DNA from 2 places in the Streptomyces sp. NPDC057694 genome. Region 2 is predicted to be linked to the other one. Evidence: riboswitches for the same ligand, from Rfam matches in the RefSeq annotation. Region 2 holds a riboswitch; the other holds the start of a gene.
What was found. Region 2 has a riboswitch for glycine ahead of gcvT (glycine cleavage system aminomethyltransferase GcvT). Riboswitches for the same ligand answer to the same signal wherever they lie in the genome.

Region 1: another riboswitch for glycine. It lies ahead of gcvP (aminomethyl-transferring glycine dehydrogenase); the one in region 2 lies ahead of gcvT (glycine cleavage system aminomethyltransferase GcvT).

What each region holds. Positions count from the first base shown of each region.
Region 1 covers NZ_JBHVIX010000004.1:481,197-492,254, forward strand. The annotation lists gene ACFVDP_RS14365 (CPBP family intramembrane glutamic endopeptidase) at 1-297, opposite strand, end outside; gene ACFVDP_RS14370 (substrate-binding and VWA domain-containing protein) at 486-2,258, shown strand; gene ACFVDP_RS14375 (glutamate--cysteine ligase) at 2,259-3,779, opposite strand; gene ACFVDP_RS14380 (hypothetical protein) at 4,311-4,898, shown strand; gene ACFVDP_RS14385 (DUF5999 family protein) at 5,263-5,463, shown strand; gene gcvP (aminomethyl-transferring glycine dehydrogenase) at 5,618-8,506, opposite strand; glycine riboswitch at 8,690-8,786, opposite strand; gene ACFVDP_RS14395 (PRC-barrel domain-containing protein) at 8,901-9,275, shown strand; gene ACFVDP_RS14400 (DNA polymerase IV) at 9,489-10,889, opposite strand; gene ACFVDP_RS14405 (MerR family transcriptional regulator) at 10,936-11,058, opposite strand, start outside.
Region 2 covers NZ_JBHVIX010000016.1:62,812-73,869, reverse strand. The annotation lists gene ACFVDP_RS29145 (ABC transporter permease) at 1-167, opposite strand, end outside; gene ACFVDP_RS29140 (ABC transporter substrate-binding protein) at 304-2,073, opposite strand; gene ACFVDP_RS29135 (ABC transporter permease) at 2,181-3,185, opposite strand; gene ACFVDP_RS29130 (enhanced serine sensitivity protein SseB C-terminal domain-containing protein) at 3,585-4,385, opposite strand; gene ACFVDP_RS29125 (enhanced serine sensitivity protein SseB) at 4,530-5,354, opposite strand; gene ACFVDP_RS29120 (AAA family ATPase) at 5,459-6,133, opposite strand; glycine riboswitch at 6,239-6,335, shown strand; gene gcvT (glycine cleavage system aminomethyltransferase GcvT) at 6,474-7,601, shown strand; gene gcvH (glycine cleavage system protein GcvH) at 7,669-8,046, shown strand; gene glyA (serine hydroxymethyltransferase) at 8,054-9,331, shown strand; gene ACFVDP_RS29100 (L-serine ammonia-lyase) at 9,479-10,849, shown strand; gene ACFVDP_RS29095 (Ig-like domain-containing protein) at 10,883-11,058, opposite strand, start outside.

The sequences.
Region 1 (11,058 bases), on a different contig from region 2:
CTCCCGCAGCAGGAGGTGGGCGACGAGCGCGACGGGCACCAGCGCACTGGCGATGCCGAACAGCTGCCACGCCAGATCAAGCCACGGACGCCCGGGCGCAGCCGACGCGTTGAGGGTCGCCGCCTGGTCCTTCAGACCACCCGGTTTGGTGACCGAACCGACAAAGCTGATCAGCGCGGACACGCCACTCGCACCGAGCGAAAGCCCCAGAACGAGCAGCGTCTCGTCCCGGAGAAATCGCCGTGAAAGCCGCTCGCCGGGAAAGGATTCGGCCACAGCCCCTGGTTCCACCTGCACACCTGCCTTAGTTGTGTATTCCCGCCTCATCCCTCACGTCGCCCCGCTAGGGTCTCGAATGCAGGTACGAAGATCGCGCGCGACAGGCCGAGGGGACGGGGCGCCGCAGTCCGGCGAACCGCTCCCCTTCCTTGCTTCACCGCTTATATCGCAACTGCCTTTACGGCTCAGGGAGGGGCTCCAACGTCATGGGACGTCACAGCAGCATGCCCGACGAGTACGGGACGGCCACGGCCGACCACCGGCCGCGAAGACGCGGCCGCACGGTGGCCATCGCCACGGCTCTGGTCCTCGTGGTCGCGGCAGGCACGACCGTGGCGCTGCGCAGTGATCTGATCCACCTCGGCGGCTCCTGCGGAAAAACGGTCCATCTGAGCGTGGCCGCCTCCCCCGACATCGCTCCCGCGCTGCGCGCCGCCGCCACCCACGCCAGGGAGCAGGAGCTCACCTCGGACGGCGCCTGCCTCGATGTGGCCGTCTCCGCCCGCGACTCGTACAAGGTCGCCGACGCCCTGCGCAGCGGCAAGGGCGAGGAGGACTTCCAGGTCTGGGTCCCGGACGCGGAGCTGTGGATCAAGCGGGTCGAGCAGAACGACAAGGCCACGAGCGTGTCGGCGACGGGCAATGTCGCCACATCGCCGATCGGTGTGGGCATGGTCCCGTCGGCCGCCAAGTCCTTCGGGTTCCCCAAGAAGACGTACAGCTGGACGGAGCTGGCGGGCGCCGCGCTGCAGGACAACAAGCTCCGCCTGGGCGCCGCCGATCCGGCCCGCAGCGCCACGGGGCTGCTCACGCTGACCAAACTCGCCGCGGCCTCGGCGAAGTCGGGCGACGACGGCACCCAGGCCGCCGCCATGGCGAAGATCCTCTCCCAGCGCACGTCCGACAGCGACGGGCAGCTGATGGACACGGTCGCCCGTGACGACTCCGGCACCGAACGGGGCAACCCCAAGCGCAACGAGGCGCTGGTCCTCTCCGAACAGGCCGCCTTCGCACACAACGCCGAGGTGGGCGACTCCAGCGCCCTCGACCTCTTCTATCCCAAAGACGGCTCGCCCGAGCTCAACTACCCCTTCACCCTGGTCGACGAGTCCTCCCTGAGCACCGAGGAGAGCCGCGCCGCCGTCCGCTTCATGACGCTGCTCAACACCACCGACGGCCACCGGATCCTGAGCAAGTACGGATTCCGCAACGAGGACGACTCCGTCGTGAAGTCGGTCGCCGAGGGCGCCGGCGGCCGCGCACCGCAGCCCTACACCGAGGCCGCCTCGGAACCGGCGACGGACGAGCAGCTCGAACAGACCCTCGGCATGTGGACGATCACGGTGCAGAGCGCCCGCGTCCTCGTGGTCGTGGACGCCTCCGGCTCGATGGCGAACCCGGCGCCGGGCCGTGCCCAGTCCCGGATGGAGGTGACGAAGGCCTCGATGCTGGCGGCCCTGTCCACCTCCTTCACCGACGAGGACGACATCGGCCTGTGGGAGTTCGCGACCAAGCTCGACGGCGATCGCGACTACAAGAAGCTCGTCCCGACCGCGCGTCTCGGCGACCGCAGCGGCTCCAGCACCCAGCGCGAGCGCCTCTCCGCCGCGTTCGCCTCCCTCCAGCCGGTGGCGGACGGTGCGACGGGCCTGTACGACACGACACTCGCCGCCTACAAGGACGCCAAGGCGACGTACAAGAAAGGCAAGTTCAACGCCGTGGTCGTGGTGACCGACGGCGTGAACGAGGACCCGGGCTCGATCTCCCGCAGCAATCTGGTCCAGCAGCTGCAGTCGCTGACCGACATCGAGCAGCCGGTGCCGCTCATCGCGATAGCCGTCGGCCCGAACACCGACAAGGACGAGATCCAGCAGATCGCCGAGGCCACCGGCGGCTCGGGCCATCAGGTCAGCGACCCCGCCGACATCCAGCAGGTCATCCTCAAGGCCATCATGGAAGCGGGCGCGCGGACCAACTGATCAGCGCAGCGGCACGGCGGGCTCCGGCAGTCCGACGGGCCAGGTGTGGACCGGTTCGCCGACGTGCATCAGCTCGGCGTACCGGCGGGTGGTCGCCGCGAGCGCCGCGTCCCGGGCGAGTCCGCTCTCCAGCGCCCGGTGGTACGTCGCGGCCTGCCACTGCGCCCCGTTCGTCCGCCGGACGCACCGCTGCTCGATGACCCCCAGATAGAAGTCCCGGTCGGCGGGTTCGACCCCCCACGCGTCCAGCCCGGCGGCCGCGAGCGGCAGCAGTTCGTCGCGTACGAGCGTCACGGCGGCCACCTTCTCCGTGCCGCCGAACCGGCCCCGGCGCGGCCACTCCAGACGCGCCTCGATCCCGTACCGGCAGGCGGCGTCGAAGTTCCGGGACGCCGCGGCGAAGGAGAGCCGCGACCACACGGGCCGCGCGTCCTCGGCGAGGGCCCGTACGACGCCGTAGTAGAAGGCGGCGTTGGCGATGACGTCGGTGACGGTGGGCCCGGCCGGCAGCACCCGGTTCTCCACCCGCAGGTGCGGCACCCCGTCGGCCACCCCGTACACCGGCCGGTTCCACCGGTACACGGTGCCGTTGTGCAGCACGAGTTCGGCGAGGCTCGGTGTGCCGCCCTTGTCGATGACCTCCAGCGGCTGTTCGTCGTCGATCAGGGGCAGCAGCGGCGGGAAGAATCGCAGATTCTCCTCGAAGAGGTCGTACGCGGATTCGATCCACCGCTCCCCGAACCAGGTCCGCGGCCTTACTCCTTGCGCGACGAGTTCCGGCGGCCGGGTGTCCGTCGACTGCTGGAAGAGTGGCGGCCGCGACTCCCGCCACAGCTCGCGCCCGAACAGGAACGGCGCATTGGCACCGAGTGCAATCTGTACGGCGGCGACCGCCTGCGCCGCGTTCCACACATCGGCGAATCGCCCCGGTGTGACCTGGAGATGCAGCTGCACCGAGGTGCACGCCGCCTCCGGGGCGATCGACGCGGAGGTGCAGGTCAGCCGCTCCACGCCGTCGATGTCGAGGGAGAACTCCTCGCCCCGCGCGGCCACGATCTGCTCGTTGAGCAGGGTGTAGCGGTCGACGTCCGACAGATTCGCGGAGACCAGATCCTCCGCGCTCAGCGTCGGCAGAATACCGATCATCACGATCCCTGCGGCGACCTCATTGGCTTTTCGGTGCGCATAGCCGAGACCGGTCCGCAGCTCCTCCGCCAGCTGGTCGAGCACTCTCCCGCCGAGCCGGTGCGGCGCAATATTGACTTCGAGATTGAACATGGCGAGTTCCGTCTGGAAATCGCGGCTCGCGATCCTCTCCAGAACCTCGGCATTCATCATTCTCGGCATACCGTCGGGGCCTGCGAGATTCAATTCGATCTCCAGGCCCATGAGATTCTTCGGCCGGTCGAACCTCTTCTCGTCCAGCAACCTCTGGAGCCCCTCGAGACACTCCCTGTGCTTGTCCCGGTAGCGCCGCCGGTCCCCCGGAACGACCGCACCCGCAACGACCTTCTCCCCCATGGAAGCGTCCCCTCCTCGCATGGGCAGCCCGCCCACCCGGCCGCATGTCACGGTGGATGATGCCCAGGCAATGTGATCGATAACGCCCCGCTCGGGCCCGCGGGGCAGTACGCTCCACGCAGTTACCCCGAGGCACATTCCTTAGGCATGCGGCCGCACGCAGATTCACGGGGCAGGGATCTGGTGAAAAACGCCGACGAGAACCGGCCGACCGCTTGACCGAAGGACACCGAGGTCACGGTCGGGGCCCTCACGGAAACGGCGAGAAATGCCCGCAAAATATCGCGGGAACTCCGGCTGATTAAGGACTTGCCGGCGCCCTGAGGTCTGGTAGCCGAAACATCGCGTGAACATACGTCGTATAAACTCCGCGAACGAGACAGAGTGTGGGCGCCCGTGGCCTATGCCCCCGCCCTCTCTGGCCCGCCACGCACCTTCTGTGTACTCACGTGCCCCCAGCAGCAGACAGCGCCGTCCGCTCTCCCGCACCGCCCTCGCACCACGTGCCTGTCGAATGAGAGGCGACCCACCATGCCGCTGCATGTCCCTCCGGCCCCCGCGCCCGCCCTGCGCACCGTCCTCACGGCCCTCGGTTCCCCCACTGCCGTCCGTGAGGCCCGCACCCCGTCACTGCGTGCCGCCCAAGGGCCCGCGAGCCCCGAACTACCGCTTCCCGTCCACGTCCTGGACCACATCACCGAGACCACGGGCCCCTCGCGCGCCCGTCTCACCGGCTGGCGTTTCCTGATCCGCTGCGGGGAGCGGGCGGTGGCCGCCGCCGACACCATGCTCACCCCCGACGGCTGGGCCTTCTCGCACTTCTTCGAAGGCCCGTACATCACCTCCACCGAACGCGCGCTGCGCCAGGCGGAGGCCCTGCCCAAGCACTACCAGCCCCGACTGCTCTCGGTACCCGAGCTGTACATGCTCACGCTGTGGCTGCACGGGGACCGCGATGCCGACCCCGCGACGGGCCATCCGGCGGCCGACGACATCCTGGTCCCGCTCGCGCCGGCCCCGCCCGGCATCGCGGCCCACCGGCCGCACAGCGTGGCCGAGTTGCTGCCGGTCCTCACCCTGCGTCTGACGCCGGCGCGGGCCACGACCCTGCTCGCCTGACGCGACCGGACACCACCCGCTCGACCCGCTCGAAGACCTGTGCCCCGCGCCGTCCGCCGTCCGGTCGCGGGGCACAGCCCTGTCCGCACCCTCCGCACCCGCTCACCCCGACCGGACTAGCCCCATCCGGCCACCCCGAACCACCCGAAGGGACAGTGCTGTTGAGCTGAACCGTCCGCACGGGTGACGCGTCTCCAACCTGTGAGGACCGCTGCTACGAAATCCCTGCGGATTGACGCCCACAGGGCAACACTGGGTTCCGACCGACTGACAACGGGGGGCGGCCATGAACAAGCCTTCAAGCCGCAGCACGGACAACGACGCGACCGTCATCGACATCACTACGCAGCGAAAGATCCCATCCATGTGCCAGCACCAGCCGCCGTGCCCGACAGCAGACTCCGCGGACCGGGAGGCCGCCCTTCCAGTGGCCCACCACCCGGAGCAGGGCTGGAGCCTCCTGTGCAACGGAGTCCTGCTCTTCGAGGACACCGGCGAACTGCTGCCCAACGGCAAGATCATCGCCCCCCACCGTCCCCTGGGCCCGGTGGTAACGGCGGCCTAGCGCCCGGCTAGGGGCGCGCCCCGCAAGGGGCGCGGGGCTGTACCCATATGCGGCTCCGCCGCGCGAGCGCGCCCAGCCAAGGCGCCCCGTAAGGGGCGCGGGGAACTGCGCGACCAGCCACGACGAACCGGTGGCCGCGCAGCCACCCCACCCTTTACGCCTCGTAGGCGTCCATGGGCGGGCACGAGCACACCAGGTTCCGATCACCGAACGCCTGGTCGATACGCCGCACCGGGGGCCAGTACTTGTCGGCAGCGACCACCCCAGCAGGGAAGACCCCTTCTTCCCTGCTGTACGCGTGCGCCCACTCCCCACCAAGCATCCCGGCCGTATGCGGAGCATTCCGCAGAGGATTGTCGTCGGCCGGCCACTCGCCGGAGGCGACCCGCTCGATCTCCCCCCGGATCGCGATCATCGCGTCGCAGAACCGGTCGAGCTCGATGAGGTCCTCGCTCTCGGTCGGCTCGATCATCAGCGTCCCGGCGACGGGGAACGACATGGTCGGCGCGTGGAACCCGTAGTCGATGAGCCGCTTGGCGATGTCGTCGACGCTGACCCCGGTGGCCTTGCTGAGCGGCCGCAGATCGATGATGCACTCGTGCGCGACCAGCCCGCCGGGCCCGGTGTACAGCACCGGGAAGTGCGGCTCGAGCCGCTTGGCGATGTAGTTGGCCGACAGCACGGCCACCTGCGTGGCCCGCTTCAACCCCTCGCCACCCATGAGCCGGACGTACGCCCACGAGATCGGCAGGATCCCGGCGGAGCCCCACGGCGCGGCGGAGATCGGCCCGACCCCCGTCTCGGGACCGGCGCTCGGCTGCAACGGGTGGTTCGGCAGGTACGGCGCCAGGTGCTCGCGCACCCCGACGGGACCGACGCCCGGACCACCGCCACCGTGCGGGATGCAGAACGTCTTGTGCAGGTTGAGGTGCGAGACGTCGCCGCCGAAGTGCCCCGGCTTGGCGAGCCCCACCAGGGCGTTGAGGTTGGCGCCGTCGACGTAGACCTGACCGCCGGCGTCGTGCACGGCGGCGCAGATGTCCGCGACGTGCTCCTCGAACACCCCGTGCGTCGACGGGTACGTGATCATGAGCACGGCGAGCTGGTCCGCGTACTGCTCGATCTTGGCGCGCAGGTCCTCGACGTCGATCTCGCCGTCGTCGGCGGTCCTGACGACGACGACCTTCATGCCGGCCATGACGGCACTCGCGGCATTGGTCCCGTGGGCGGAGGACGGAATGAGGCAGACGGTCCGCTGCTCGTCCCCGTTGGCCCGGTGGTAGCCGCGGACGGCGAGCAGCCCGGCGAGTTCGCCCTGCGATCCGGCGTTCGGCTGGAGCGACACCTTGTCGTACCCGGTGACCTCGGCGAGCCGCTCCTCCAGCTCACGGATGAGCGTGAGGTAGCCCTGCGCCTGCTCGGCCGGCGCGAAGGGGTGCAGCTGGCCGAACTCGGGCCAGGTGACCGGCTCCATCTCCGTCGTCGCGTTGAGCTTCATCGTGCAGGAGCCCAGCGGGATCATGCCGCGGTCCAGCGCGTAGTCACGGTCGGCGAGCCGGCGCAGGTAGCGCAGCATCGCGGTCTCGGACCGGTACTGGTGGAAGACGGGGTGGGTGAGGTAGTCGTCGCCGCGCTGCAGCGCGCCCGGCAGCGCGTCCTCGGTCGAGGCGTCCAGCACCTGGATGTCGGCGCCCCCGACACCGAAGGCCTCCCACACGATGCCCAGCTGGGCCCGGGTGGTGGTCTCGTCGCACGCGGCCGAGACATGGTCGGCGTCGACGAGCCGCAGATTCACCCCGCTCTCCCGCGCGGCGCTCACCACGGCGGCGGCGCGGCCCGGCACCCGCACGGTCACGGTGTCGAAGTACGCCTGGTGCACGACCTCGACTCCGCCCGCCGTCAGACCGGCGGCCAGCAGGGTGGCGTACCTGTGGGTGCGCCGGGCGATGGACTTGAGTCCGTCGGGCCCGTGATAAACGGCGTACATCCCCGCCATCACAGCGAGCAGCACCTGCGCGGTACAGATGTTGCTGGTCGCCTTCTCACGACGGATGTGCTGCTCACGCGTCTGAAGAGCGAGCCGGTACGCCTTGTTCCCGTCGGCGTCGACCGAGACACCCACGAGCCGGCCCGGCAGCGACCGCGCGAACTTCTCCCGGACCGCCATGTAACCGGCGTGCGGACCACCGAAGCCCATGGGGACGCCGAACCGCTGCGTCGTACCGATGGCGATGTCGGCGCCCAGCTCGCCGGGCGAGGTCAGCAGCGTGAGAGCGAGAAGATCAGCGGCAACGGTGACGATGGCGCCCAGCTCGTGCGCCTGGTCGATGACGGGCTTGATGTCCCGCACGGCGCCCGAGGCCCCCGGGTACTGCACGAGTACGCCCACGACACCGCGCTCGGCGACCTCGGCGGGGATCCCGTCGCTCAGGTCGACGACGACGATCTCGACGCCGGTCGGCTCGGCCCGGGTCTGGATGACGGCGGTGGTCTGCGGCAGCGCGTCGGCGTCGACGACGTACACCCCGTTCTTGACCTTGCCGATGCGCCGCGACAGCGCCATGGCCTCGGCGGCGGCCGTGCCCTCGTCGAGCAACGAGGCGCCGGAGGTGGGCAGACCGGTCAGCTCGGCGACCATGGTCTGGAAGTTGAGCAGCGCCTCCAGGCGGCCCTGCGAGATCTCCGGCTGGTACGGCGTGTACGCCGTGTACCAGGACGGGTTCTCCATGACGTTGCGCAGGATGACGGGCGGCGTGAACGTCCCGTAGTAGCCGAGCCCGATCATCGAACCCAGCACCTGGTTGCGATCGGCGAGGGACCTGAGCTCGGCCAGCACCTCGGCCTCGGTGCGCGCGCTCGGCAGCTCCAGGGCGTCGGCGCTCTTGATCACATCCGGCACCGCGGCCGCCGTCAGCTCGTCGAGCGAGCCGTAGCCGACCTGCGCGAGCATCTTGGCCTGCGCGGCGTCGTCGGGACCGATGTGGCGCTGCTCGAAGGGGATTCCCTGCTCCAACTGCGAGAGCGGAATTCGGTTGGCGGTCATGGCGGAGGCCTCCTGGTCATTGCGACCTGCGAGGGGCACCACGGCGCTGGTGCCCGGACGGCCTCCCCCTCTGTCATCTCAACCTGAGAGCTTCACCGGCCGCCCGCCCGATCACGGGGCACACCGGCTTTCACCGTCGGTGAGAGCGGGCACTGCGCACCCCGCCCTGCTTTCCAGAGTGACCTCGTCCGTGCGGTACAGGGGCCTGAGAGATTCCGGGGAGGATTTGCTCCTTCGGCGCCCTCCGACGACAGTCGGGGGACTCTCCCGCACGGGGTCAGCAGCCACTCGCCAGCCTACCAGCGGCGACATGGCCGTCACCCTCGAGTGGCCGCCCGCCCCAATGTGCTCTTTCGTAGTGCTTACAGACGAGTTGCGACCAGCTGGAGGGCCCGTGCAGACCGACATCGATCCGCGCAACCTGATCGGCCGCAAGGCGCTCGACCGCAACGGAACGAAGATCGGCACCATCGACGAGGTCTACCTCGACGACGCCACGGGCGTTCCGGAGTGGGCGGCGATACGAACCGGCCTGTTCAGCCGCGACGCCTTCGTCCCCCTGGAGCCGAGCGAACTGGTCGACGGCGCCCTGCACGTCCCCTTCGAACGCTCCCTGATCAAGGACGCCCCCGACTTCGGCGTGGGCCGCCACCTCTCCCCCGAACAGGAACTGCAGCTCTACCACCACTACGGCCTGGATGTAACGGCCCCCGAGGACCCGGACATGACCTTCGGCCACATCGCAGGAACAACCGAAGACCCGACGTAAGCCCGGTAAGGGGCGCGGGACCGTACCAACATGCGGCTCCGCCGCGCGAGCACGACCAGCCACAACGCCCCGTAAGGGGCGCGGGACCGTACCAACATGCGGCTCCGCCGCGCGAGCGCGACCAACCACAACGCCCCGTAAGGGGCGCGGGGAACTGCGCGACCAGCCACGACGCACGCGCACCCGCCATCGCACCCCGTCCCGGCAGACGCATCAGCGCACGACGGGCACCTCAACAAGCGGCAACGGATCAGCGGCCTCCAGCAATGGATCGTCAACAGAAAACGTCCGCACCCGCCCCGGCTCCACCGAATAGGGCGTCTCGAACCGCACGGTCACCCGCCCGACCCCACTCCCCTGCACCCACCCGGCCCCGAACTCGGCATGCCGCACATCGAGCCCCGCCATCCACCGCCGCACAGGGGGCTCCTCACCCACATCTCCGTCCGCCACCTCAGCCACAGCTGCCTCCTGCCCAACCGCAGCCGCACCCGCAACCGCACCCGCCTCCTCCGAAGCGGAAGCGGAAGCGGCAACGGCGGCAGCCGCCTGAGCAAACAGATCCTCCTGCGTGAAGTCGGCAAGCCCCGTGACCCCGACCCCCAGCAACCGCACACCCCCGGTGGTGTCCACGCCCTCCAAGAGCCGCGCAGCAGCCTCCCGCACCACCCCCGGATCATCGGTGGGCCCCCGCAGCGTCTCGGACCGCGTCAGGGTCGAGAAGTCGTACCGCCGCACCTTGAGGACCACGGTCCGCCCGGATCTCCCGGCGGCCCGCAACCGCTCCACACACCGGTCGGCGAGCCGCTGCACCTCGACACGGACCCGCACCCGGTCATGGATGTCCACGTCGTACGTGTCCTCGACGGACACGGACTTGGAGTCCCGCTCGGCGACGACCGGCCGCTCGTCCCGCGCGAGCGCCATCGCGTACAGATGGGTGCCATGGGCCTTGCCCACCATCCGTACGAGCTCGTCCTCGCCCGCCTCGGCGATCTCCTCGACCGTGTGGATCCCGGCCCGGCGCAGATGGTCCCCGGTGGCGGGGCCGACGCCCGGCAGGATCCGCACGGACTTGGGCCCGAGCATCTCCCGCTCGGTCCCCGGCGGTATCAGCAGCAGCCCGTCCGGCTTGGCCTCCTCGGAGGCGATCTTCGCCAGCATCTTGGACACGGCGATCCCCACGGATCCGCTCAACCCGGTCACCCGTCGAATATCGCGGCGCAACTGCAGCCCCACGGCTTCCGCGGACCGCGCGTCCCAGGCCCTCTCACCGGCCTCCAGATCGACGAACGCCTCGTCGAGGCTCAGGGGCTCCACGAGCGGCGAAAGCTCCCGCAGGAGGGCCATCACCTGCTCGCTGATCTCCCGGTACAGCCGGAACCTGGGCACGAGGTACGCGGCGTTCGGCGCGAGCCGCCGCGCCTGCCCCATCGGCATGGCGGAGTGCACCCCGAATCTGCGCGCCTCGTACGACGCGGTGGCCACGACCCCGCGCGGCCCGAGCCCGCCCACGACCACCGCTTTCCCGCGCAGGCTGGGCTTCGCCGCCTGCTCCGCGGAGGCGTAGAAGGCATCCATGTCGAGATGCAGAATCGTCGGTGCGGTCCTCACCCCTCCGATGCTGCCCTACGCCACTGACAACGCGGCCGCACGACCGTCACACGGCCCGGCCCCGCCGCCTCGCGAGTTCGTCCGCGGGATTGGTCCTGACGATGGTCTCGCCGGTGTCCACGCGCTCCCCGTGCAGCTGCGACAGCGCGCTCTCCACGTCCCGCCAGAC
Region 2 (11,058 bases):
CGGATGCCGTCCAGCGCCTCGGGGCTGGTGGCCTTGCCGGCGAAGAGGACGGCGACGTCCTGACCCGCCCATTTGGGCAGCATGAAGAAGATGGTGAAGGTCGCGAACAACACGATCAGCACCATGATGACGACGGCGAACAGGCGCCGGATGAGATAAGCAAGCACTGTGCGCGGCCCGGGGGGGGGGGGGGGGGGGGGGTCCTTTCCCCCCCCCCCCCCCCCCGAGGCCATCACCTGCCCTTCGGACTGGCGGGTTTCGACGGCATGAGCGGGATCAGCTCATCGACCGGAAGGACTACGACTACTTGTTGACGCCGAGCATCACGTAGTCGTAGCGACCGCTGTAGGCCGCGGACGAGTACACGTTGGTCAGGCGGGTGCTGCGCCACGAGATGTTCTTCTCGTAGATGAACGGCATCCAGTACGCCTCGTCCAGGATGCGGTGGTCGAGGTCGGTGTAGATCTGCTTCGCCTTCGCCGGGTCGGTGGTGCCGATGGCGTCGTCGAAGAACTTGTCGACCTTCTTGTCCTTGATCTGCGACTCGTTGTAGTTACCGGTCGGGAAGATGAAGCGGCTGTCGAACAGCGGCTGCGCGTATCCCTGGCCGGAGTTGAAGTCGGGGCCCCAGCCGCTCATCGTCATGCCGTAGCCACGGGACTTGACGACCTTCGGCGAGCCGGTGATCGAGGAGGCCTGGGCGCCGTCGATCGAGTCGATCGTCAGCTTGATGCCGACCTTGGCGAGGGACGCCTGGAGCGCCTCGGCCGCGTCGACCTCACCCGGGTTGTTGCTGCGGGCGGAGATCTTGGTGGAGAAGCCGCTCGGCTTGCCGCACGCCTTCAGCGCGTCCTTGGCCTTGGCCACGTCCGGCTTGCCCTTGCGGGACAGGATGCCGTACGGGTCGTAGTCGCTGTAGCCCGGGATGGACGTCGGGAAGGTGGAGTTGGCGATCTCGCCACCGGCCACCTTGCCGCCGCGCGACTGTTGGATGCTCGCGAAGTCGGTGCCGTAGAAGACGGCCTTGCGGCACTCGACGTTGTCCAGCGGCTTGGTGGCGGTAACCAGGGCCACGTAGCGCACGAAGGAGGTCTGGACGTTGTCGACGTTGCCGCGGTGGTCCTGGACCGCCGAGACGCGGCCGGACTGCGTCATGCCGGTGCCGTTGACGTCGACGTCGTAGTCGCCGGCCATCAGGCGCTTGTCGTTCTCCTCGAGGTTCGAGGAGATGGTGACCGTGATCCTGTTGGGCAGGGCCGGGCGCAGCGGGTCGGACGACTTCTTCCAGGCCGTGTTGCGCACCAGCGTCAGGCTCTTGCCCGCCTTGTAGCTCGCGACCTTGTACGGGCCCGAGGACACCGGCTTCTGGGTGTACTTCTCCTTGGTGTCCTTGGCCTGCGGCACCGGGGCGCCGGTCGGCATGGCGAGCATCTGCTCGAAGTCGCCGTTGGCCTTGGGCAGGTGGAAGACGATGGTCTGGTCGTCCGGCGTCTCGATCGCCTTCAGGCCCAGCTTGTCCTTCGACTTGTCCTTGTACGGGCCCTTGTACTCGCCCTTGGGGTCGAGGGTGGAGCGCAGGTAGCCGGGGCCGCCGGTGATGACGTCGGTGGCCCAGATGCGCTCGATGCCGTACTTGACGTCCTTGGAGGTCAGCTTGGAGCCGTCCTCCCAGGTCAGACCGTCACGCAGCTTGTACGTGTAGGTCTTGCCGTCGGAAGAGACCTCACCGGGGCCGGTGGCGAGGTCGCCGACCAGCTTGTTGGAGCCGTTGCCCGGCTTGGTGTCGTACGTGACCAGGGTGCGGGTGTAGTACCGCATGAAGTCCCAGGTCATGCCGTAGTACGAGCGCTGCGGGTCGAGGGAGTCGAAGTCCTGCTTGCCGACGAACTTCAGCGTCCCGCCCTTCTTGGCGGACGCGTTGACGACCTTGTTCAGCGCGGCGTTGAAGCCGGGAGCCTTGGCGTCGTCCTTGCTGTCGCCGTCGCCGCCACCGCACGCCGTAGTGGCCGCCAGCGCCCCGACGACGAGGGCCGCGCACGCGGCGAGCCGTCGCTTGGGAATACCTGTGGGCATTTTCTCGTATCCTCCGAGATCGCGGTCCGGGCAAGTCGCCGGGGAACCAGTGGGGTGCGCCGCCTGACGATGCGACAGGGGCCTTGTAAAAGAGGGCTGTTGGGGACCTAGCGGGTGCCCTTGGGGTCGAGTGCGTCACGCAGCCCGTCCCCGAAGAGGTTGAACGCGAGGACGGTGATGAAGATCGTCACGCCGGGGAAGACCATGAACATCGGGTCGTGCTCGTACGTCGCGAGCGCGTCGCGGAGCATGCCGCCCCAGGAGGCGGTCGGCGGGCGGACACCCGCGCCGAGGAAGCTCAGGGCGGCCTCGGTGAGGATGTTGGTGGGGATCATCAGCGTCATGTAGACGACGATCGGGGCCACCAGGTTGGGCAGCAGTTCGCGCAGCAGGATGTGCCGGCTGCCGCCGCCCAGCGAGCGGGCCGCCTCGACGTACTCCCGTTCGCGCAGCGAGAGGGTCTGGCCCCGGACGATCCGGCCGACGTAGGGCCAGCCGAAGAAGCCGATGACCAGCACGAGGATGGCGACGCGGACACCGGTTCCGGTCAGCCCGAGCATGTCGTCGGGGAGCACCGAGACCAGCGAGATGATGAAGAGCAGCTGGGGGAAGGCGAGCAGCACGTCCATGACCCGGCTGATGATCGAGTCGATCCAGCCGCCGAAGTAGCCCGCGATCACGCCGAAGACCGTGCCGAGCACGACGGCGACGATGGCCGCGAGGAACGCGACGAGCAGCGAGATCCGGGCGCCGTAGACGACGCGGCTGAAGACGTCCCGGCCCTTGTTGGGCTCGACGCCGAACAGGTAGTCGCCGCTGACGCCGCCCAGCGAACCGGTGGGCAGGTTCGTCAGCGGGTCGAGCTTGTCCTGGTGGAAGTCGTTCGGCGGGTGGCCGAGCAGGCCCACGATCAGCGGAGCGAAGACCGCCACCAGGATCAAAAGGACGACAACGATGCCACCGGCCAGGGCGACCTTGTCCCGCTTGAGGCGGTTCCAGGCGATCTGCTTCAGCGACCGTCCTTCGACCTTGCCGCCTGACTGGCTCGCGGCAGCGTCGACCGACGCGGTCGGCTCCGCCTCCGCGGTCGTGTCGTGCAATGGTGCCGTCATCGTGGCAGGGACCCCTCTCAACCGGCGGTGACCGGCCCGCACTTGCCGCTGGTGGCGGCGTGATTCAGTCCGTCGTACTCGGAGGGCTCGTACACAAGGCCGAACCCCTTGGAGCGGGAGTCTTCAACCTGTGTGCGATCTGTTGCCAGACTTGACGGGGAAAGGATGCCTAAACGTGATGCTGTCTGGGGGGTTCCGTTATCCGGACGGCGGTCAACGACGGGCGGACAGTGGGCAGTTGGGGCCGAAGGGGCGGCATAGTGGACATTGGGGCCACAAGCCTGCTTCTCTACCCCCAACCCGTCCCTTCCCGAAATGACCGCTGCACACGCGGAGTTGAGGAGGACTTGAGGTTCGGGCCGGGTGGTCAAGCCCGTCCGGCGTTTGAGGACAAAGCGGTCAGTACGACGCGCCGTACGGCGGCGGGTAGCCGTAGCCCCCACCGGCCTGCCCGGCAGGAGCGGCGTGCGCCTCGCGGTCGTAGAACGCCCGGGCGTTCGCCCGCAGCCACATCGCCACCGGGTCGTACTCGTCGGACATCGCGACCGTGGACACCGGCAGACCGTCCGGCACGGCCGTGATGGACTGCTGCATCATCGCGCGCACCGAGTCCACCGACGCGGGCGACGTGTCGTACACATCGAGGCCGATGGCGAGGTACGGAGCGCCGAGCGCGGGCTGCACCCAGGCGCGGCGCAGGGCGCGCACGGCGGTGGTGCGGTGCGCGTTCTGCGCGAGGACGGCGTAGAACTGCGGGAGGTCGATCGTCGGCTCGGACAGCCGCAGCGGACCGGCCGGCTGGCGGTCGAGGCCGCCCGCGATCCGGCGCAGGTCGAGCCAGGGGATGCCGACGCCGCCGCCCGGCGCGTGCGGATTGAGCCAGAGGCCGTAGTGGTCGGGGTAGAGGGTGCGGGCCGCGTCGACACCGCCGACCACCTCGTACGCACGCGACCAGCCGGAGGCGGAGAGCTCCTGGGCGGAGGTGACGCAGGGGGCGTAACCGAACCCGTCGACCTCCATGTTCCCGTACTGGGCGTCGGGGGAGCCGGCCTGGCCGTGCCAGAGCAGCATCCAGACCTGGCCCGCCGCGGGGTCGGCGAGCGCCTTGAGCAGCGCCTCGTACGCGTCGTAGCGCCCGGGAGTCACCTGGCGCAGCATGTGCTCGACCTGTCCGGCCGCGGCCGTGCCCGACGCACTCACCCGTAACCGCCCCTTCGTGAACTTCTGCCAGTCTGTGATTCGCCGATCCGCCCGATCGGCCCCTCACCGGTGGGTGTGACACCGCCCGGTCAGGTCATGAAACCAGCTTAAGCGGCGTTACTGACACCGACTTGACGGACGGTGTCATACCTCTCGTGCATAGAACGGACGAACTTGGCCCCGCAGCCAGTCGGCGACCGGGTCCTGGGTGACGTCGAGGAAGACGAGATTCACCGGCCAGGCGACCGGCGTCCGGCCCAGCGCGCGGCCGAGCGCGTCCAGGGACACGTCCCGCGCCGGACCCGCCGCCGCCTCATGCTCCGTCAGCTCCACGCCGATGAACAGCGACGGGGCGCCGTCCTCGACGACCGCGAGACAGCGGCGGGCCGTGCGGACGATGCCGGCCGCGTCGAACTCCTCGCGCACCGCCGTCAGGAAGTCGACCGGATCGTCCTGCCAGTCCGGCTCGGACAGCACGACCCGGCCGCCGCTCGCCGGTCCGTCCAGCGGGGTGCGGCCGCCGCGGGCCAGCTGGGCGACGGCCGGGGGCGGGAGCGGGACGCCTATCGTGCCGTCCGGATTCACGGCGAGGCCGACCTGCGGTGGCAGTCCGCGCGCGAACTCCACGGCCGGGGCCACCGTGCAGTCCATCCGGCCGCCGGTGACCTGCATGAACTCGTGCTCGGAGCTGAAGACCGGGACGTACGCCTGGCCCTGGATCTCCATCGTGGGCAGGTCGAGGTCGCGGCTGGCCGGACCGCCGCCCTTGGGCAGCGGGATCCACAGGTGGCTGCGGCCGAGGACCTCGACGATGCGGCCGCCGGCCTCGGGGCGGCCGAGCGCCGCGGAGAGGACCTCCTCCAGCTCGTTGGCCGGCCAGCTGTGCTGCGGCTGGGGGTGGGCGTGTGCGCCGCCCTCACCCTGCGCGTAGTGCTCGTGCCCCTGCTCCGGGATGCCCGGCGTCTCCATAGCTGCCTTCAACCTCTGCTCTGCCGCTGTACCGCGCGCGGCGCCTGTCGTCCGGGCCGACGATAACCCGTTCGGCGGCAGCGCCGAAGGCGCTCCTCGCGGGCTCAGCTCTCCAGGAACGTGATTCCGCCGAGTGCGTCGGACGCCGCGCGGTCGAGCAGCACCGCCGACTCGATGCCGGCCGGCAGATCACCGGCCTCCGTCGACGTGACGAGCGCGGTGACCGCCCTGCGGTGCCGGGCGAAGGCGTACCGCGAGACGCCGCGGCCGCGGTCGCGCATGCCTTCCAGGGCCAGGTCCGCCGGCACGTCGAGCAGGATCAGATGGACGGCCGCGCCGCGCCGCCCGGCCATCCGCGTCACCCAGTGGCGCACCCAGGCCTGGGTGCCGCAGTCGTGCACGACGACGCTGGCGCCGGAGCGGATCGCCCGGCGCAGGCCCGCGTAGTGCGCGAGGCGGACCAGCGGCCGGTAGAGCGCGTACGGCAGTCGGCGCGGCATCCGCGCGGCCCAGCGCTCCCGGGTGTCCTGGGAGTCGATCCGCACCACGGTGACCACGCGCCGCATCAGCGTGGACTTGCCGCTGCCCGGCAGCCCCGACAGCACGACCAGGTCACCCGCCGCGAAGCCGATCCGGTGCGGGGTGCGGCCGCCGCGCCCCCGCAGGTCCCGCACCGAGCGCTGCCGGGGAATCCGTACCCCCGCCACCGCCGGCGCCGTGGTCGCGTACGCCCCCGCAAGCTCTTTGTGCACCGTGATCGTCCTCCCCGTTCCGGTCACGCCACTTCCTGCCCGCCAAGTGTAAAGAGTAGGTAATGCCCTCCGATCTGTTTTCCCGTTCCCCGGGCATGCAATGATGTGCGCGCCAACTGCATACCGGCCGCTTGAATCCGCGCGGGAGAGTTCCAGGCACACGCTGCCCGGACGCCGAAGGAGCAAGTCCCTCCCTTGAATCTCTCAGGCCCCGAACCGCGCGGGCGAGGCACATCTGAAAAGCGGGCCGCCCGTCTCGTACGGCGGCTCCACCCAAGGTGCAAGCCCCTCGGGGCGAACCTCTCAGGTTCCGATGACAGATGGGGAGGACACTTCGCCATCGCCGTCATGCCCTGGAGCACCAGCAATGAGCCCTACGCCTTCCCGCCTGACCGCACTTGATGCCGTGCACCGTTCCCTCGGTGCCACGATGACCGACTTCGCCGGCTGGGACATGCCGCTGCGCTACGGCAGCGAGCGTGACGAGCACACCGCCGTGCGCACGAAGGCCGGGCTCTTCGACCTGTCCCACATGGGCGAGATCACCGTTTCCGGCGCCGGGGCCGTGGACCTGCTCAACTTCGCGCTGGTCGGCAACATCGGCTCCGTCGGCGTCGGCCGCGCCCGCTACACGATGATCTGCCGCGCGGACGGCGGCATCCTCGACGACCTGATCGTCTACCGGCTGGCGGAGACGGAGTACATGGTCGTCGCCAACGCGGGCAACGCGCAGGTCGTCCTCGACGCGCTGACCGAGCGCGCCGAGGGCTTCGACGCCGAGGTCCGCGACGACCGGGAGGCGTACGCGCTGATCGCCGTGCAGGGCCCGCACTCCCCCGCCATCGTGAAGTCCGTCACGGACGCCGACCTGGACGGCCTGAAGTACTACGCCGGTCTGCCCGGCACCGTCGCGGGCGTCGAGGCGCTCATCGCGCGCACCGGCTACACCGGCGAGGACGGCTTCGAGCTGTTCGTCGCCCCGGCCGACGCGGAGAAGCTGTGGCAGGCGCTGACCGAGGCGGGCGCCGCGTACGGCCTCGTCCCGTGCGGCCTGTCCTGCCGGGACACGCTGCGCCTGGAGGCGGGCATGCCGCTGTACGGGCACGAGCTGACCACGGAGCTGAGCCCGTTCGACGCCGGTCTGGGCCGCGTCGTGAAGTTCGACAAGACGTCCCACGGCGAGGACTTCGTCGGGCACGACGCGCTCGTCGCCGCAGCCGAGCGCGCCGAGACCGCCCCGCCGCGCAGGCTCGTCGGCCTGATCGCCGAGGGCCGCCGGGTGCCGCGCGCCGGGATGGCCGTCGTCGCCGACGGCAAGGTGATCGGCGAGGTCACCTCCGGCGCCCCCTCCCCCACCCTGGGCAAGCCGCTCGCGATCGCGTACGTGGACGCCGGGCACGCCGAGCCCGGCACGGCCGGCGTCGGGGTCGACATCCGCGGCACCCACGAGCCGTACGAGGTCGTGGCTCTGCCGTTCTACAAGCGCCAGAAGTGACGCTCGTACCAGCGACGCCGTCCCCCTCCGTCATCAGCACCTTCCCCCGTACAGGAGAATTCGCATCATGAGCAACCCCCAGCACCTGCGTTACAGCAAGGAGCACGAGTGGCTGTCGGCCGTCGAGGACGGCGTGGCGACGGTCGGCATCACGGAGCACGCGGCCAACGCGCTCGGTGACATCGTGTTCGTCCAGCTTCCCGAGGTCGGCGACACCATCACGGCGGGCGAGACCTGCGGTGAGCTGGAGTCCACCAAGTCGGTCTCCGACCTGTACTCCCCCGTGACCGGCGAGGTCGTCGAGGCCAACCAGGACGTCGTCGACGACCCGGCCCTCGTCAACTCGGCCCCCTTCGAGGGCGGCTGGCTGTTCAAGGTCCGTATCGCGGAGGAGCCGAAGGACCTGCTCTCCGCCGACGAGTACACCGAGTTCTCCGGGAGCTGACACCTTTATGTCCGAGAAGACCGACAAGTCCGTACTGAACGAGTCGCTGCACGCTCTCGACCCCGAGGTGGCCCAGGCCGTCGACGCCGAGCTGAAGCGGCAGCAGTCGACCCTGGAAATGATCGCGTCGGAGAACTTCGCCCCGGTCGCCGTCATGGAGGCCCAGGGCTCGGTCCTCACCAACAAGTACGCGGAGGGCTACCCCGGCCGCCGCTACTACGGCGGCTGCGAGCACGTCGACGTCACCGAGCAGATCGCGATCGACCGCGTGAAGGAGCTGTTCGGCGCCGAGTACGCCAACGTGCAGCCGCACTCGGGCGCCTCCGCGAACCAGGCCGCCCTGTTCGCCATCGCCCAGCCCGGCGACACGATCCTCGGCCTGGACCTGGCGCACGGCGGCCACCTCACCCACGGCATGCGCCTGAACTTCTCCGGCAAGCAGTTCGACGTGGTCGCGTACCACGTGGACGAGGCCGGCCTGGTCGACATGGCCGAGGTGGAGCGCCTGGCCAAGGAGCACCGCCCCAAGGTCATCATCGCGGGCTGGTCGGCGTACCCGCGCCAGCTGGACTTCGCCGAGTTCCGCCGCATCGCCGACGAGGTCGAGGCGTACCTGTGGGTCGACATGGCCCACTTCGCGGGCCTGGTGGCCGCGGGGCTGCACCCCAACCCCGTGCCGTACGCCGACGTCGTCACGTCCACGACGCACAAGACGCTCGGCGGCCCGCGCGGCGGCATCATCCTCGCCCGCAACAAGGACTTCGCGAAGAAGCTGAACTCGGCGGTCTTCCCGGGCTTCCAGGGCGGCCCCCTGGAGCACGTGATCGCGGCCAAGGCCGTCTCCTTCAAGGTCGCGGCGAGCGAGGGCTTCAAGGAGCGCCAGCAGCGCACGATCGAGGGCGCCAAGATCCTCGCCGAGCGGCTGACCTCCGAGGACACCCGCGCGCACGGCGTGAACGTGGCGTCCGGCGGCACCGACGTGCACCTGGTCCTGGTCGACCTGCGCGACTCGGAGCTGGACGGCCGGCAGGCCGAGGACCGGCTCCACGAGGTCGGCATCACGGTCAACCGCAACGCGGTCCCGAACGACCCGCGTCCCCCGATGACCACCTCCGGCCTGCGCATCGGCACGCCGGCGCTGGCCACCCGCGGCTTCGACGCCGACGACTTCCGTGAGGTCGCCGACATCATCGCCGAGACCCTCAAGCCGTCCTACGACGCCGACGCGCTGAAGGCCCGGGTGACCGCTCTCGCGGAGAAGCACCCGCTGTACCCCGGCCTGTAGTAATTACGTACGCTTTGAGACGTACGAATTTTCGGGGCACCCCGCACACTGGAAAGTGAGCAGGGGTGCCCCGAGTCACGTCCACCTCTTTCCTGCCCCGCCCGTCCCGGCAGACAACGGCGTCTGCCACCACCATTGGAGTCCCCCGTGGCCATCTCGGTCTTCGACCTCTTCTCGGTCGGCATCGGCCCGTCCAGCTCCCACACGGTCGGTCCCATGCGCGCGGCGCGGATGTTCGCCCGGCGCCTGAAGAACGAGGGCCTGCTGGCCCACACCGCCTCGATACGCGCCGAGCTGTACGGCTCCCTGGGCGCGACCGGCCACGGGCACGGCACCCCGAAGGCGGTGCTGCTCGGCCTGGAGGGCGAGTCCCCGCGCACCGTCGACGTCGAGCACGCCGACCTGCGTGTCGAGGAGATCAGGACGTCCGGGCGGCTCAGCGTCCTCGGCGTGCACGAGATCGGCTTCGACGCCGACGCCGACCTGGTCCTGCACCGCCGCAAGGCCCTGCCGTACCACGCGAACGGCATGAGCCTGTGGGCGTTCGACGCCGACGGCACCGAGCTGCTCACCAAGACGTACTACTCGGTGGGCGGCGGCTTCGTCGTCGATGAAGATGCCGTCGCGGGCGATAACCCGATCGTGCCCGACGACACGGTCCTGAAGTACCCCTTCCGCACCGGTGACGAACTGCTCCGCCTCACCCACGAGACCGGCCTGTCCATCCCGGCGCTGATGCTGGAGAACGAGAAGGCCTGGCGCACCGAGGACGAGATCCGCGCGGGCCTGCTGGAGATCTGGCGGGTCATGCAGGCCTGTGTGTCGCGCGGCATGGCCCGCGAGGGCATCCTGCCGGGCGGCCTCAAGGTCCGCCGCCGGGCCGCGAGTTCGGCCCGCAAGCTGCGCGCCGAGGGTGACCCGCTGGCCCACGCCATGGAGTGGATCACCCTGTACGCGATGGCGGTGAACGAGGAGAACGCGGCGGGCGGCCGCGTCGTCACCGCTCCGACCAACGGTGCGGCGGGCATCATCCCGTCGGTCCTGCACTACTACATGAACTTCGTGCCCGGCGCCGACGAGGAGGGCGTGGTCCGCTTCCTGCTCTCCGCCGGCGCGATCGGCATGCTCTTCAAGGAGAACGCCTCGATCTCCGGCGCCGAGGTCGGCTGCCAGGGCGAGGTCGGCTCGGCCTGCTCGATGGCGGCGGGCGCGCTCGCCGAGGTGCTCGGCGGCTCCCCGGAGCAGGTGGAGAACGCGGCGGAGATCGGCATGGAGCACAACCTCGGACTGACCTGCGACCCGGTCGGCGGTCTGGTCCAGATCCCGTGCATCGAGCGCAACGGCATGGCGGCCGTGAAGGCGGTCACCGCGGCCAAGATGGCGATGCGCGGCGACGGCTCGCACAAGGTGTCCCTGGACAAGGTCATCAAGACCATGCGGGACACCGGTGCGGACATGTCGGTGAAGTACAAGGAGACGGCGAGGGGCGGCCTCGCCGTCAACATCATCGAGTGCTGAGAGTCGCCCCGAGGGGCGCACCCGGGACGGCGGTCACAGGGACGCCGTCGTCCCCTCGCCGGTCCCGCTGCCCTGGAGCCACTGGTCCCAGCTCAGGTTGAAGGCCGCGTAGCCGTTGTCGGCCGGGGCCTTGGCGCGCGGTGAACCGGTGATGGTGATGGGGTCGCCCTGCTTGACCTGGCCGTAGAACCACTTGGCGTCGGACATGG